Regions from separate parts of the Rossellomorea sp. QJM3NY_18 genome, predicted to be linked through region 4. Evidence: predicted binding sites of a transcription regulator. Region 4 holds the regulator's gene; each other region holds the start of a gene.
What was found. The regulator Rex, encoded in region 4, represses fermentation and respiration genes when NADH is low (regulators of the CRP and FNR family bind a similar motif). The targets are predictions, from matches to a motif close to TTGTGAAATATTTCACAA.

Region 1 (2,204 bases), 1.1 Mb from region 4:
CTCGGTGCCCGTCCCAGACCATCAAATTGACCAGTTTTGCCTGAATGTAAAGCATCCTGATATTGAATCTTTTTTTGTTCATCTTTATTTTGTCTCATTTTTTCTGAGATGACCACACGTCGGTAATGCTGCGCGGCAGTGGTTTTTATATCGAAAGGCACCCGGAGGCTTAATTGATTCAGCCAGCGGAATACTTTTTCGTGCTCCACGGGTGAAATCATGTCTGCTTCTTTACCTCTCCCGATCGGCACAAGGAAGAAGACACTCCACAACACGCAATTTAACTCCTCTACCAATTCGGCCATTTCTTCAAGCATGTCGACATTATAGCGGGAGATGACGGTGTTGATTTGAAGAGGAAGTTCAAGTTCGTGGATGTAGTTGATCGCGTTCATGGTCAAGTCGAATGAACCGGATGTTCCTCTGAAATGGTCATGTACTTCTGCTGTCGGACCGTCCAGACTGAACGCCCAGCGAGCAAGACCTACTTCTTTCGCTTTCTCAATGGACTCCTTGGTGACGTTGGGTGTTGCGCTTGGTGTCATGGAGACACGCACTCCTTTTTGAATCGCATAGGAAGCAATATCATATACGTCAGGCCGCATGAGCGGATCTCCGCCTGTGAACACAAGCATCGGGTTGTTCATTTCATAGATGTCATCTATCAGTTTTTTTCCTTCTTCAAAATCCAATTCAAGCGGATGCCGTTTGTACTGCGCTTCTGCCCGGCAGTGAAGGCAGTGAAGCTCACACGCTCTAGTTAATTCCCAAATGACGATAAATGGGTTTTCGTCGAAATTCATATCAAACATCATATTTCCTCCCGTCTTGCAATGATTGAAAGATTTATATGTTTAATGATATAGAAGGATGGGGGAGTAGTAAGTGAATTACATCACACACTCTCTTTTCTCTAAGGAGTATGATTAAGGCATCATCTATAGGAAAGCAGGTGTATGATTGTGAAAATGGTCCTTCCCAAACAACATGGTGCCTGGGCGATGCTATTGATTCCTTACGTACTGGGAATCTCGGCAAGCACCTTTCACCTTATTCACATCCCTTTGTTTATTGGCTGGTTCTTTTTGTATCTTGCCACTTATCCTTTGATCATGGTCGTGAAGGGGAAGAAGGTGTCCTTCTATATTAAATGGGCATTGGGTTATTTAGCCGCGTCATTCTTTTTTTTAGCAATCGTTTTGGTTTATGACTGGCAAATGGTCTTCTTCGGCTTAGCCATGATTCCTTTCTTTCTAATAAACATCTACTTTGTAAAGAAAAAAAATGAGCGGGCACTTGCGAATGATCTATTCGCCATTTGTGTATTTTGTATTGGAGGGCTTGCAAGTTTTTACGTGAGTACAGGCAGTCTGACTGTTGAAGGATGGAATATTGCCCTGTTGTCATTCTTGTATTTTGCAGGCAGTACATTTTTTATTAAATCAATGATAAGAGAAAAGAAAAACACAAGATTCAAATGGTGGTCATGGGGTTATCATGCATTTGTTATTTTTCTGCTATTTCTTTGGAAGGAATCCTGGCTGTGGGTGGTACCATACGTTCCAAGCTTGATTCGGGCGGTTTTCCTTCACGGTAAAAAACTGACAATCATGCAGCTGGGAATCATAGAAATCGTAAACTCCGCCTTTTTCCTTCTACTTACAACCGTCTTGCTATAAATCCCGTCCCTCGCTTCAGATTTAAAGAAGCAGGGGACGGGATTTTTATTTGAATTTCTGGTCTATGGCCTCTGCCAGCTGGCTGTAGTGGTGAAATAAGCTGGTATCTTCGCCGTAGATGGATGGAGTTTCAGACGTTTCGATTGGTTCTTCGATTGGGAGTTTCGCCAAAACGTCTGTATCTAATCGCTCCGCTAACAGATCCCCTCCGCCTTTTCCGAACAAGAAGTATTTTTCACTGCTTTCTTTGGGCTGAAAGTACGACATGTTTTCAATGATGCCTAAAATATCGTGCTCCGCTTTCAGTGCCATTGTTCCAGCTCTTTCAGCTACAATCGATGCTGTTTGATGAGGGGTGGTAACAATGATTTCTTTACTTTGCGGGATGTTCAGGTGCATATCGAGGGCGATGTCCCCGGTTCCGGGAGGCATATCGAGAATGCAGTAATCCAGCTCTCCCCACATCACATCCTTACTGAAATGCTCGACCATTTTCCCTAACATCGGTCCGCGCCAGACGACAGG
Region 2 (2,204 bases), 1.1 Mb from region 4:
TGAAATTTCAATCTTTATACGATGAAATCGGTCCTGACCGGATACAGGCACTGGTGGAGGCATTTTATCCCAAGGTCTACAGAGATTCAAATCTGAGGCCGCTGTTTGAAGGTGAGATGTCGGAAATCATGAGAAAACAATACATGTTTCTAACCCAATTTCTCGGGGGTCCGCCATTATACAGTGAAGAATTCGGTCCACCCGCGATGAAAGCAAGGCATCTCCCTTTTGAAATCACTCCAGAGAGGGCAAGGTGCTGGCTGCATTGCATGAAAGAAGCATTCGAAGAAACTGGTTTGAACGACCTTCCCGAGGGAGAGGTATTCTATACAAGGCTTACCCAAGTGGCCGCAATCATGATCAACTCAGAAGAAGATACCTTTCATTCATGAAAAGAGAAAATACCCCGTTTCTTGGAGAAACGGGGTATTATTTATTCCAGATTACATCGTCTGTACAGCACGAGGGAAAAGAATATTATTTTCCAAGTGGATATGCTCGAATAAATCGGATTCCAGTTCTTCCAGACGCTGATATATAAGGCGGTAGGTCCCGCATGCACCTGGAGGAGGAGTGAAATCATAAGTGACCTTTCGTATTTCTTTTATGATATCTCCTGCATGTTGATGCTCGTCTTCCAAAGCAGAAAGAATGGTCGATAATTTCTCCTTGTTTTCAGGCTTTGGATCCTCTTCGAATGCAATAAGGGCCGGGAAGTCTTCCGTTTCTTCTTTGATTGTATGCTGCTCAAGTTCAACCTTCAACTGGTTAAACAGTTTATGAATCTGTGCTAAATGGGGGTGCTGTGCTCCGTGAACGCGAAGTACCTTGGTCACATATGGAGTCAGTTTAGGCAGTTCTTCATTTAAGTAACGGTGATGTTTGCCGACGATATATTGAATCAACTCCGTGAGTGAAGCCTGTTCCCAGTTGATGGTGGATTCGTTCAATCTCTTGGCTTCCTCGTACAGTGCATTTAACTCGGTGAGGACTTCTTCTGACGAAAGGTTCCTTTCTTCGATCGCTTCAATTAAAGGGCGATTTCCTCCACAGCAAAAGTCGATTCGATTCGCCTTGAAAAAGTCGCTTGCTTTCGGAAATTCTGTGACGATATTCCCTATTATGGATGACTCTGTGAATATTTGTGTCATTTTAATCCCTCCATATTTGTCGTTTTACTTGTTTAACTGTCTTTATCGTATCAACAACTGAACGAGACTTTCGTGATACATATCACAGATTAGAATGAAATTCATCACGGGTTAACTGAATTTTTGACAGTCATTCTCTTCAGAAAAGAGCACTCGTCCTGTCCGTGATCAATGAATGATTTCCTCTTTCAGTTTGTCGGGGTCGATCACATAGAACCCTTCTGCATCAAGCTCAATGAGATCTTTTTTCCTTAGCTGGTTAAGAGTTCTACTGACTGTTTCACGCGAGGTGCCGATCATGTTGGCGAGTTCTCTGTTCGTAAAATGGGTAGTGATTTTATACAGGTTTTCAACCTTCACACCATTGGACTTTGATAGACGCAGGAGAAGCATAATGACCTGTTCATACGTATTGTGGAGAATTTTCTCTTCCAGGCGGCTTTGAAGATCGACAATTTTACCCCCTAGAACCCGGAATAACTTAATGCAAAGCTCAGGGTGTTGAATCAGGATTTTCTCGAAATCTTTAATGGGGGTGACGATGAGCTGCGCTTTTTTTATGACCTCGGCGTTTGCAGGAAATGTCCCTTGCCTGAAAAAACCGGCGTGAGGGAACATTTCACCGTCCTCAAGTACCGATACAATCTGTTCTTTTCCAGTGGCATCGGTTTTATAAATTTTCACGATGCCGGAGTGGATGAAGAAGACACGGTCGAGAGGTTCTTCCTGCATGAAAATAATCGAACGGGCATTGTATATTCTTGAAGATGAGATTGATATGATTGGCTGCAGTTCATCGTCGGATAACTCCTTGAATAGTGGAACGGTTTGCAGATGCTTTTTAATATCTTCTTTATTTAACATGAAGGGCTCCTTTCTGCGTTTGGACTATTAACATTATCACCATCTAAACACTCTTTTTCCTCATGCTCTTCGGTATATACACGCATGCTGGTTCGCTTTCCATGTAATCGCCTGTCAGGGCATAGGCTCTTGAGCGGGAACCTCCGCACACGTAGCGGAATTCGCATTGTCCGCATTTCCCTTTATATT
Region 3 (2,204 bases), 990 kb from region 4:
AAAGGTCGCCTTGAAGGTAGTAAGTGAAATGGAAGAGCGAAGCAAAAAGCAGTTTGAACAGTACCGGAATTATCACGGATTCCCTGAACGGGAATTTTCATGGGAAGTTGAAGTCCTTACATTAAGGGAGTATATATTCTGGCTGAAAGAAAGGGGCTTAGATCCGGACCCTGTCATGAAGAAAATCTTTCATGATATGGAAGGGGAGGACAGGCGGACGATTGCTTATACGATGGTGGAAGCCCTGCAGCATCTTGATCCCGACCGGACACCAAGAGTCATCCTGTTCTTCGCTCCTCCTTTTCTACCACATAATTTTGTGAATGAGGAAAATGAGTACGGCAAAAAGGTGAGAGAGGTGCTCGGAACCTGCTTAGAAGATATATCCAATGAGACAGGCGAAGAATTCGTCATCAAACGGTTTTTCCCTTATCTCGCAGATGGCAGCTTTCTTTCTCTTCATGAAGAAGATGAAGATATTGAAGTGTTCAAGAAGAATCTGCCCCTCATCGATCACCTGTATCCGGTGCCCATCGACTTGATCAGAAAGCTGAACATCCCCTCCATTAATATAGGAGTCTACGGGAAAGATGGTCATCAGTGGACCGAAAGAGTGTATAAACCCTATACGTTCTCCGTACTGCCGGAAATCATCAGGCGGGTGACGAAGGACTTACTGGAAATATGATATGGAAAAAGTAGAGAGGTTATTTTCTCTCTATTTTTTTATTATAAAATTGTCACAAAACGGTCAATCCCAAAAGATGCATAAAGGGAACAAGTTTACTATAATGAAGTTATTAGATTGTGAAATATTTCACTAACTTTTAACATTGGAGTTGAGAACTGCGATGAAAGAGCTTAATCAATTGGCTAAAGAGCAAAGAGCATCAACACTCACCCTTTATGGGGCGTCCCTGTTGATGGGGGGAGTCGTTGTTGGACAGGCTTATTTGCTCGTAAGCATTGTCAATGCAATTTTTATAGAGAAGCTTGAGTTCCAGGAAGTCCTCCCGATGCTTGGGGCCTTGCTTGTTGTTCTTACGGGGAGAGCTTTCCTTTCATATTTCAATGGACAGACAGGAATCAGGATGGCCGCAACGGTGAAGAAGGATTTGAGGGAACGGCTGTTAAAGAAATGGGCAAAAAACCCGATTCAGGCCTCCATTCAGGGTCAATCCGGACAAAAGGTCAGTACGATGATGGATGCGGTCGATGGGTTGGACGGGTATTACAGTCAGTATATACCTCAAAGGATTCAAACCTCCATCGTTCCTTTGATCCTGTTGATCACCATCTTCACGGAGCATGTGTATACAGGTTTGATCATGGTGGTGACGGCTCCATTCATCCCATTATTCATGGCCATCATCGGGGTCATGACCAAGAAGAAATCAGAGAAGCAGATGGACAAGCTGACCGCTTTTTCAGGAAGATTCCTCGATACTCTTCAAGGATTGACTACTTTAAAGTTACTTGGGAGGGGAGCTCAACAGAAAGAGGGGATCAAATCAAGTAGTCTGGACTTCCGGGAAGCGACCATGGACGTATTGAAGACGGCATTTCTGTCTTCGTTGATGCTTGAATTCATTTCCATGCTAAGTATCGGCCTGATCGCCCTGGAGGTGGGGCTGAAGTTGGTAGTCTTTGGGAGTATCCCATTCTTTACCGCTTTCTTCGTTCTTGTCCTGGCACCGGAATTCTATCAGTCTTTAAAAGAGCTGGGGAATGCGTTTCATACCGGGCGTGGAAGCATGGGTGCCGCTAAGAAGGTCATGGAGGAGCTTCAGGATAAGGATCAGCCGGTCAAATGGGGGAATAGGGAAATGTCCGCAAATGGGAAATCTCCCACCATTGAACTGCGTAACCTCGAGTTCTCTTATGGTGAAAAAGGATATGCCCTGCAAGGGGTCACCGCCGTCTTCCCATCACGGGGCCAAGTGGCCATTGTCGGTCAGAGTGGGGCAGGGAAGACAACCCTGCTTCATCTGATAGGGGGTCTGCTTGATCCATCAGAGGGAGATATCCTCATTAATGGAGTATCAAGAGGCGAATACGTGGAAAGAGACTGGTTTGATCAAATGAGTTACATCTCACAGAATCCGTACTTATTCTCAGGCACGATAGCTGAGAATATTGAGATCGGGGGAAGAGAGGGGGTCACCCGTGAAGAAATCGAATTCGCTGCAGAAAAAGCAGGGATT
Region 4 (2,204 bases):
CCTCGTACTGTTCCATTTCAAGCTTCTGCTCCGCTTCCAATACCTTTTTGTATCCGATCTTGGAGATCCAGATGCTGATTTCATATAGTATGAACAGCGGTACCGTCACCATTAGATGAGACACAATATCGGGTGGCGTGATAAGAGCCGCGATGACCAATAAGATAAAGTAGGCTGCTTTCCTCATCTTCCCCATCATCATCGGCGTGATGATACCTAACCGTGTAAGAAAAAGCATGGCTACGGGTAACTGAAAGAGAAAACCAAAAGGAATCGTGATCTGGAATAAGAAATGAAAATATTCGTTTATTCCGATCACTTGTTCTATATTGAGATTCATTGATAAACCCATCATGAATTTCACGATATATGGAAACAAAATAAAATAAGAAAATGACAATCCACCTAAGAAAAGGATTAGGGAAACTGGAATATAACTAAGCGTCACTTTTCTTTCTCTTTCGTATAAACCCGGACTGACAAAAGACCAGACTTGAAAGAGAATGATAGGGGATGTCATGATCAAAGCAATGAACATGATCATTTCCATATAGATCTTGAGAGGATCTGTGATACGAAAGGCATTCATGGTTAATTCTTTCGCTTCATCGGCATGCTGTAAGTACCTGATCAGCGGTTCCGCAAGAAAGAAGCTTACAACAACTGCTAACAAGAAGAAAACGACTACAAACATGAGTCGTTTTTGCAATTCTCCTATATGTTCATAAACTGTCATGTCTCTTTGACTCATGGCGTTCATCCTACTCTACTTAGCACTATTATTTTTTTCGTCTTCATCATCTGCTAAGCCTTTTGTTGCATTTTTAAATTCACGCAATGTATTTCCTGCCGCTTTTCCTAATTCCGGAAGTTTCTTAGGACCGAAAATAAGTAAAGCAACGACTGCTATTAATACGAGGCTACCTGGACCTGGCATAATGAGACACCTCCTCTTTTACCATTCTATCATAACGTAAATATGAAGAATTTTCTATTCTGTTATGATTCCATCTTGTGACATTTCCGTGTCATCCTCTGAATAATGCTTCAAGAAGTAAACGAGTGACTGAAGTTCCACCGCCAAGTCGATATGATGGACGCGGATATGGTCAGGCACCGTCAATCTCGCAGGGGTGAAATTCAGTATCCCCTTTATATTCGAAGAAACCAATCGCTCTGTGATATTCTGAGCAGAAGATGCCGGCACCGTCAGAATCGCTACTTCAATATCATGCCCCACAAGACGCTCTTCTAAATCATCTAAATGAAAAACGGGTACATCGCTGATTTGAGTCCCGACCTTCTTTTCATCCACCTCAAAAGCCATTTCGATCTTCGTATTATTATTCTTGATGAAATTATAATGAAGAAACGCTGTACCAAGATTCCCCACCCCGATCAACACAACCTTCGTAAGGGCATCCTGATCCAGTGTCTTACGGAAGAATGATAGCAGATAATTGACATTATAGCCGTATCCCTTTTTACCCAATGCACCAAAATAAGAAAAGTCCCTGCGGATCGTAGCAGAATCAACTTTCACCGCTTCACTTAATTCCTTCGATGAAACCCTCTGCTTACCGGATGAGTACAGATTCTTGATAAATCGATAATATAGCGGAAGGCGCTTGGCCGTTGCCTGTGGAATTTTCGTTGTATCCTGGTTCATATTGTATTCCCCCACATCTATTCAAAACCTCTGATACCGCTTCCAAAATTGAAAGCATCCAGAATTTATTAAACTCTACTACTCATCATACACTATATTTTATCCTAAGTGTACGAAGATTAATAGTCGATTTATTGCCGTTCCCCTCTCAAATACGGTACACTAGCACTATGAAATAGAGGTGAAACGTCATGATTCTTTTACAAGTGAATCAACTAACAAAGAACTTCGGTGCAGATAATATCCTATCAAATATTAAACTTGAAATACAGACTAGAGATCGCGTTGCCCTTGTCGGCCGTAATGGCGCAGGAAAGTCGACTCTTCTAAAAATAATTGCAGGTCACCTCTCCTACGATTCCGGGGAGATCACTAAGCCAAAGGGCGTCTCCATCGGGTATCTTGCCCAAAATACGGGTCTAGAATCTGATCTATCCATCTGGTCTGAGATGCTGACCGTCTTTGAGGAATTGAAACTGCAGGAAAAGAAATTACGATCACTGGAGCAACAAATGGCCGATCCTTCAGTATATGA

Region 1: the regulator Rex is predicted to act here: its motif matches at 884-901, upstream of AC0VXY_RS17955 (YwiC-like family protein).
Region 2: the regulator Rex is predicted to act here: its motif matches at 1,222-1,239, upstream of ric (iron-sulfur cluster repair di-iron protein).
Region 3: the regulator Rex is predicted to act here: its motif matches at 806-823, upstream of cydD (thiol reductant ABC exporter subunit CydD).

The regions. Positions count from the first base shown of each region.
Region 1 covers NZ_CM149659.1:3,477,443-3,479,646, reverse strand. Annotated here, with positions in the region: gene AC0VXY_RS17960 (TIGR04053 family radical SAM/SPASM domain-containing protein) at 1-812, opposite strand, end outside; gene AC0VXY_RS17955 (YwiC-like family protein) at 957-1,679, shown strand; gene AC0VXY_RS17950 (Mrp/NBP35 family ATP-binding protein) at 1,725-2,204, opposite strand, start outside.
Region 2 covers NZ_CM149659.1:3,479,805-3,482,008, reverse strand. Annotated here, with positions in the region: gene AC0VXY_RS17975 (globin domain-containing protein) at 1-392, shown strand, start outside; gene ric (iron-sulfur cluster repair di-iron protein) at 444-1,151, opposite strand; gene AC0VXY_RS17965 (Crp/Fnr family transcriptional regulator) at 1,320-2,015, opposite strand; gene AC0VXY_RS17960 (TIGR04053 family radical SAM/SPASM domain-containing protein) at 2,059-2,204, opposite strand, start outside.
Region 3 covers NZ_CM149659.1:1,278,590-1,280,793, forward strand. Annotated here, with positions in the region: gene AC0VXY_RS06655 (M20/M25/M40 family metallo-hydrolase) at 1-688, shown strand, start outside; gene cydD (thiol reductant ABC exporter subunit CydD) at 852-2,204, shown strand, end outside.
Region 4 covers NZ_CM149659.1:291,884-294,087, reverse strand. Annotated here, with positions in the region: gene tatC (twin-arginine translocase subunit TatC) at 1-751, opposite strand, end outside; gene AC0VXY_RS01660 (twin-arginine translocase TatA/TatE family subunit) at 767-937, opposite strand; gene AC0VXY_RS01655 (redox-sensing transcriptional repressor Rex) at 992-1,669, opposite strand; gene AC0VXY_RS01650 (ABC-F family ATP-binding cassette domain-containing protein) at 1,861-2,204, shown strand, end outside.